3 regions of the Trinickia sp. Z7 genome follow, and region 2 is predicted to be linked to each of the others. Evidence: predicted binding sites of a transcription regulator. Region 2 holds the regulator's gene; each other region holds the start of a gene.
The links. Region 2 encodes LexA, which represses DNA repair genes until DNA is damaged. Its sites were predicted from a motif close to ACTGTATNNNNATACAGT; they were not measured.
Positions count from the first base shown of each region.

Region 1: the regulator LexA is predicted to act here: its motif matches at 980-997, upstream of QQS38_RS05095 (VRR-NUC domain-containing protein).
Region 3: the regulator LexA is predicted to act here: its motif matches at 1,418-1,435, upstream of QQS38_RS03900 (ATP-dependent helicase).

Region 1 covers NZ_JAUEQW010000002.1:227,276-229,541, forward strand. Annotated here, with positions in the region: gene QQS38_RS05090 (DUF1345 domain-containing protein) at 175-840, opposite strand; gene QQS38_RS05095 (VRR-NUC domain-containing protein) at 1,013-2,266, shown strand, end outside.
Region 2 covers NZ_JAUEQW010000007.1:144,626-146,891, reverse strand. Annotated here, with positions in the region: gene QQS38_RS14630 (DUF2939 domain-containing protein) at 1-598, opposite strand, end outside; gene QQS38_RS14625 (hypothetical protein) at 693-1,022, opposite strand; gene lexA (transcriptional repressor LexA) at 1,054-1,701, opposite strand; gene QQS38_RS14615 (CysB family HTH-type transcriptional regulator) at 2,090-2,266, shown strand, end outside.
Region 3 covers NZ_JAUEQW010000001.1:879,642-881,907, forward strand. Annotated here, with positions in the region: gene QQS38_RS03900 (ATP-dependent helicase) at 1-1,326, opposite strand, end outside; gene QQS38_RS03905 (RNA-binding S4 domain-containing protein) at 1,563-1,784, shown strand; gene QQS38_RS03910 (MATE family efflux transporter) at 1,960-2,266, shown strand, end outside.

The DNA.
Region 1 (2,266 bases), on a different contig from region 2:
GATCTCGCACCGGCCCGTTTCTTCTTCGTCCAAGATGCATTCGGGCCGATGGCCGGACGAGCATCCCAGATGCATTCGCACGCGCATCGGGATCGCCGCCCGGCCCTCCAACGTCACAGCCGCAACACCCATCGGCCGCCTCCAAAGGCGTCGCCCGCGTTGAAGGATTGCCCCTCAAGACCCGAGCAGCCCCGCCGCTATATTCACCGAAAGCCCCACCACGGCGGCATTGAAGAAAAACGACAAAATCGATTGCGCCAATGCCGTGCGTCTAGCGCGACGCGAGCACAGCGAAACATCGGAGGTCTGCGATGCCACCGCGATCGTGAACGAGAAGTACAGGAAGTCCCAGTAATCCAGCGGCTGGGAAGGCTCCGGAAATTTCAGCGATGCTTCGTCCTTTCCCGCCTGGTGGTAATAGCGGGCGTACTGCAGGGTGAACACGGTCGGAATCAGCAGCCAAGTCCCGATCATCGTTGCGCCCGTCAACGAGTAGTTGATGCTCGCTTGAGCCGCCCCCAGCCCCTTCGCGGCCGATAGCTCGACGACGATCGCCACCAAACTCGCAATGGCCGCGACCGTGATGATCGCCAATACGGCCGTCGCGCCCTCGTCCTCGCGCTCGGCCACGCGCTGCACGTCTTCCGGGCTCGCCCGAGCCATGAGGGCCCATATCATCGCGAGATACATCCACATGCCGATGTCCCACGCGAGCAGCGCCCGCTGGATTGGCCTCAAATGCCAAGGCTCGATCAAATACGCCACGACACCCAGTACGGCAGCGGCGAAAATGCGCGGGCGGTTGCGCAAAAAGCGAACGATGCGAGTCGACGTAGCCATACGGCTCCAAACAAGTTGAACAAAACAAAGCAAGAGCCCGCGTAGCGGGCCGTCGGCCATTATCGCCGCGCTTGCCCCGCAGCGCGGATTCAATCTACCGGCTCGAACCACCGCCCGTGGGCGTGAATTTGCTATTATTCCTGTATATTTATACAGTGCCCGTGAAACCGTCGTGTCGCCCCCCGCTCCGTCCCCCTACTACTTGTCGAACTTCGAGCGTGCGCTGGCCTGGATCGCCGAGCGCTACGAGGACTTGCTCGACACTCACGAGCACGCGTTTCTGCGAAATTTCACCCAGTTGCCCCAGTCTTCGCGCGCGTTGCTCGTGCGCATGCTGATGCGGCAAGGGCCGCTCTTTCGCGCAAGCCGGCTCGTATACGAAGAGATCGGATGCGCGCTCGAAGCCGCGGCGCCTTTGGCCACGCTCGGTTGGGTCGAGGCCGACGCACCGGTGACCATCGACGAACTGTTCTCGCTCGCCACGCGCCCCGAGTTGTCCCGCATGTTTCCATGCGCATCGGGTAGCAAGCACGCGCGTAAAGCGGCCTGGCTGGAAGCGTTGCGCGAGACGCATCCCGAGCCGCGCCGCTACGGCGAATGGGACGCGGCCGCAACCGAATCCGACGCCGCGTTGCGCACGACGATCGATGCCCTTTGCGAGCGCCTGCGGTTGATGTTCTTCGGCAACCTCCACCAAGACTGGTCGGAGTTCGTGCTCGCCGATTTGGGCATCTTCCAATACGAATCCGTGCCTTTTCCCGCGTCGGCTCGCGCGTTTCGCCGGCGCGCCGATATCGACGCCTATCTCGCGCTCCATGCGTGTCGCGCAGCACTCGATCCGCTCCTCGATGAAGAGAGCATGGTCCGCTTGCTCGCGGCGGCTCGGGCCATCGACATCGACAACCCGTGGCTCGAGACGCGGCGCGCCAAGCTGCTGTTTCGCATCGGCCAGCATGCCGAACGACTCGCTCGCTGGCCGCTTGCGCTCGATGCCTACGCGGGCAGCGAATGGCCCGGCGCGCGGCATCGCCGAATACGCGTGCTGGAACGCGACGGGCGCTGCGCCCAAGCGCTCGATTTGGCGAAGCGAGCGCTGCACGAACCGGAAAGCGAAGCCGAACGTCAGCGCGTCGCGCGCATGCTGCCGAGGCTGCACAAAGCAATGGGACTGCCTGCACGGCGCCCCGCGCGCGAACATGCAATCGAGCGCGAAACGCTCGTGCTGCCCTACCCCGACGCACCGTTTTCAGTGGAGTACGTGGCGCGCGATCATTTGAGCACGGAAGCGGCCCCTGTCTTTTACGTCGAAAACGGCCTCGTCAATTCGCTGTTCGGGCTGCTGTGCTGGGAAGCCGTATTTGCCCCCGTGCCGGGCGCGTTCTTCCATCCGTTTCAACGCGGCCCGGCCGATCTGCACGCGCCCGAT
Region 2 (2,266 bases):
CGCGGCGATGAAAGACGACACTGTACGCGGGGCGTTCGCCGCCGCCGGCATAGCTGACGGCGAACGTGTTCATATCGCGATAACCGGCGCTGCCTCTTGCGCGCGGCGCTTGCGGCGTAGCGGAAGACCCGGCAGAGGGCGGCGCCTCGGACTGTTGCGACGCCGGTTCGGATTGCTGAGCGATAACGGGCGGCGGCGCCTCGCCGGGCTCGCCCCGCGGCGGCAAGCCGGCGAGCAGGGCCGCTACGCCGTCCGGCGTAGCGTAGGCGTCTACGAGTGGATCGACGAGCGCCATGCCGACGAGCGCACCGAGCGCTGCGAGCGGATGCTGCAATTTTTGCGTTTGAACTCGTCGGCTCAGCATTTCCGTGACTTGCTGCTTCAAGCTCGCACGGAGCGCCGGGTAGTCGACATAACGATTAATCATTTGAGCGTCGCGCTGCTGCACCGCGTCACGCACCCGGCTCAGCACCAGATAGGGCGATGCGTAAACTAAGACGACGAGCACCAGCACCACGATCGCAACGCCCGTCACAACGGCGGCAGCGAGGGGTTTTCGGGTTGCCGTGCGGTTCGCTTGTGTCTTCTCTTGTGTCATAAGGGGTCGGTCTTTGTCGAGGTCCAAGCCTTAGAGACAACGACCGCGCCGAAACGATCCCTAACGAGCGTGGCGAAACCCACGATGGGTTGCATTATGTGGTTGCCGCAGCGCGTTCGTCCGCAATGCACCGGTCGATCATTTTGCAAACGGCGTCGATCGTGCCGACGAGAATGACGCGCGACGCGCCGTGGTAGACCCGCACGGGCGCCCGCCGAGCCGGCTCGGCATGCAATGCGTTGTTGAGCGACACGCGCGCGAACGCCGGTAGCGCGGAAGGTTGCATGCGGGCGCACGGATCCTCCTCGCGTTGATGTGCGGCATTTGCGCGAACCGTCTCGAGCGGCGGGCACGGAATGAGGCTGCGCAAGTGACGCAGGCGGCCGAAAGCGCGAAAAGGCATGAGGCGAGCAAGGCGATCCATGGCGTCTCCTAAGCGTGTGGCGTGTTCAGAGTCAAAATTCGGTGGGGCGGATGAGCCCCACCGCGATGCCTTCGAGCGCGAAATCGGCGCTGCCGGCTTGGACGAAGATGTTCTCGTAATCGGGATTCTCGGCGATCAGTTCGATGCCGTTCGGCCGCCGTTTCAGCCGTTTGACCGTTACATCGTCGCCCAGCCGCGCGACGATGATTTGTCCGTCCTTCGCTTCGCTGCGCTTTTGCACGGCGAGCAAATCCCCATCGAGGATGCCGGCGTCGCGCATCGATAGCCCGCGCACCTTGAGCAGGTAATCGGGCTTACTCGAAAAGAGCGCGGGGTCGCAGGCATAGTGTTGCGCAATGTGTTCCTGGGCGAGGATGGGGCTGCCGGCCGCCACACGCCCGACGAGCGGCAACGACAACTGCATCAACGCCGGATGCGGCAACGACAATTGATGCGGCATGTCCTCGAACGCCAGCAGCCGGATGCCGCGCGATGCCCCGGCGGCCAATTCGATGACGCCTTTGCGCGCGAGCGCCCTCAGATGCTCTTCGGCCGAATTCGCCGAAGAGAAGCCGAGCGCGGCCGCGATCTCCGCCCGCGTGGGCGGAAACCCGCTGTGTTCGATCGATTGCCGGATCAGATCGTAAACCTGCTGTTGCCGTGCGGTAAGTTTGGTCATAGCGCCACTGTATGGATAGACAGTCGCTGTATTTTTATACAGTACTCGCCGGAACACAAGTGCTATGTTGCGACCCCGCAGTGGGCGCTTAGCAGAAAAAGGAATTAAGGAATGATGATTTATTTGTTTTCGGAATAAGCAGGAGTGCATAGACTGGCCGCTCCGAGCCTGCCCGGCCCGGAGCCGGACGTGGCAGGGGGGTGCCGCTGAGCGCCTGAACGCGCGGCCCGAAGTCCTTGGGCGAAGATCGCAACGGTCGTTGGGACGCGGCGGCCGCCGATGATTCTTGCGCCCTCATGTAGGCGTCCTGGGGCGAGCGGTGCGTGAGCGCGACCCGGCCGTTCGCATCGATCGATTACAACACTCGCGCTTTGTCGAAGAGGTCAGCATGAACTTCCAGCAACTACGCTTCGTGCGCGAAGCGGTACGCCGCAACTTGAACCTGACCGAGGTGGCCAACTCCCTTTTCACCTCCCAATCGGGCGTGTCCAAGCAAATCAAGGATTTGGAAGACGAGCTGGGCGTCGATATCTTCGTGCGCCGCGGTAAGCGGCTCACCGGCTTG
Region 3 (2,266 bases), on a different contig from region 2:
CAGCACGCGAAAGCCCGCCACGCGGTCGCGCGGGTTTTGCGCCCAGCGCAGCACCGCGAGCACATCCTTCACATGCACTGAATCGAGAAAACGCAGGCCGCCGAACTTGACGAACGGGATGTTGCGCCGAGCGAGCTCGATCTCCAGCGCGGCGCTATGATGCGCGGCCCGAAACAAGACCGCTTGCGCCTTCAGCTTCATTCCCGCTTCGCGCGCCTCCAGCACCGCCTCCACCACGTAGCGCGCCTGCTCGATCTCTCCGGCCACCGATACGAGCCGCGGCCGCTGCGCGCCGGCCTTATCGGTCCATAAGTCCTTCGTGAAGCGCTCGGCAGCCAAACCGATCACGGCGTTCGACGCCGCCAAGATCGGCGCGGTGGAGCGGTAATTGCGCTCCAGCGTCACGCGCATGGCGTTCGGCTCGAATTGGGACGGGAAATCGAGAATGTTGCGCACGGTTGCGCCGCGGAACGCGTAAATCGATTGCGCGTCGTCGCCCACGACGGTGAGCCCGCGCCCCTCGGGCTTCATCGCGAATAGGATCGCGGCCTGCAAGCGGTTCGTGTCTTGGTACTCGTCGACGAGCACGTGATCGAAGCGCTGCTCGAGGTCGGAGGCGATCGACGGCTCCGACGCCATGCGCGACCAATACAACAGCAAATCGTCGTAATCGAGAATGTTCTGCGCCTGTTTCGCGGCGACGTAAGCGGCAAACAACGCGCGCAGGTCGCGCTCCCATTCGCGGCACCACGGAAACGCCTGTTCCAGCACCTGCGCGAGCGTGGCGCCGGTATTGACGACACGCGAATAAATGGCCAGGCACGTGCCCTTCGTGGGGAAGCGCCGTTCTTTCGCCGACAGCCCAAGCTCGTGCCGGACGACGTTGAGCAAATCCGTGCAGTCTTCTCGATCGTTGATCGTGAAAACGGGAGAGAGTCCGATCGATTCGGCATATTCGCGCAGCAATCGCGCTCCGACGCTGTGAAACGTCCCGCTCCATGTCAGCGCCTGCGCCAAATCGGCGCGCGTGCCGAGCGCCTGTGCGGCGATGCGCGTCGCGCGCCGGGTCATGTCTTGCGCTGCGCGGCGCGAGAACGTGAGCAGCAATAGCCGCCTCGGATCGGCGCCTTTGACGAGCAGATGCGCGACCCGGTGCGCGAGCGTATTGGTTTTGCCCGAACCCGCGCCGGCGATCACGAGCAGCGGGCCACCGGGGCTCGCATGCTCGCCCACGCCGTACTCGACCGCAGCGCGCTGGGCGTCGTTGAGCTTGTCGAGGTAAGGCGCTTGCGCCTGGGGCGCACCGGAGAGGACGGCGGTAGACATCGAGGACACGGCGCGATCATGCATCTTCAAAACCACTGGGCAATGTGCCGAGCGCCGCACTATCTCAAAAGCGAAGGCGGCGGCCATGCGTACTGTATAGGCATACATATGCCCCGTGCAAGCCCTGCGCAAAGGGCGACATCGACAAAATACGGGGCTTTATCTTCTCGCCCGGTAGCTCGGTGACTTATGATGCCTGCCCTAGTCGCTCATTTGCCGCACTGCCGGCTATCACCATGGCCAATCTCAATTTCACGCTCACGGGCGACCACGTCGAATTGCACAATCTGCTCAAACTCCTGGGCCTCGCGGACAGCGGCGGCACGGCGAAGTTGCTCGTCGCCTCCGGCGCGGTCACTGTCGACGGCCGCGTCGAATTGCGAAAGACTTGCAAAATCCGAGCGGGCCAAGTCGTGATGCTGGGCGACACGCGCATCGCGGTTCACGAGCCCGGATGAACCGAGGCTGGCTGCGGCCAGCGCGCCAAGCGCCGCCCCCGGCGCGTGAGATCCCCACGAACTTGCATCATCGACAGCCGCGCGCGGAAGCAATAAGCTCTTTCTTTCCGACGAAAACAACATGGGCCGCGCGCCTTGCGCGCCAACACGCCCGCTGCGCCTCGATCGCCTCGCCATGTCCGAATCCGCCGTTTCCGGGGCCGCCGCCAAATCGCCCCCGCCGCCTCTGTCGCGCCACGCCGCCGATACCGCTCGCCTGGCCGCGCCGCTCGCCATCGCGCAACTGTCGCAGATGGCGATGGGCGTCACCGACACGATCCTGCTCGGCTCGCTGAGCGCGGATGCGCTCGCCGCCGGCGGCCTCGGCGCGGGCATGTTCTTCGTCATCGTCACGCTGCTGCAAGGCGTGCTCAGCTCCGTGAGCGTGACCGTCGCCAATGCGCGCGGGGCCCAAGCCGAGCATCGCGTTCCGCACATTTATT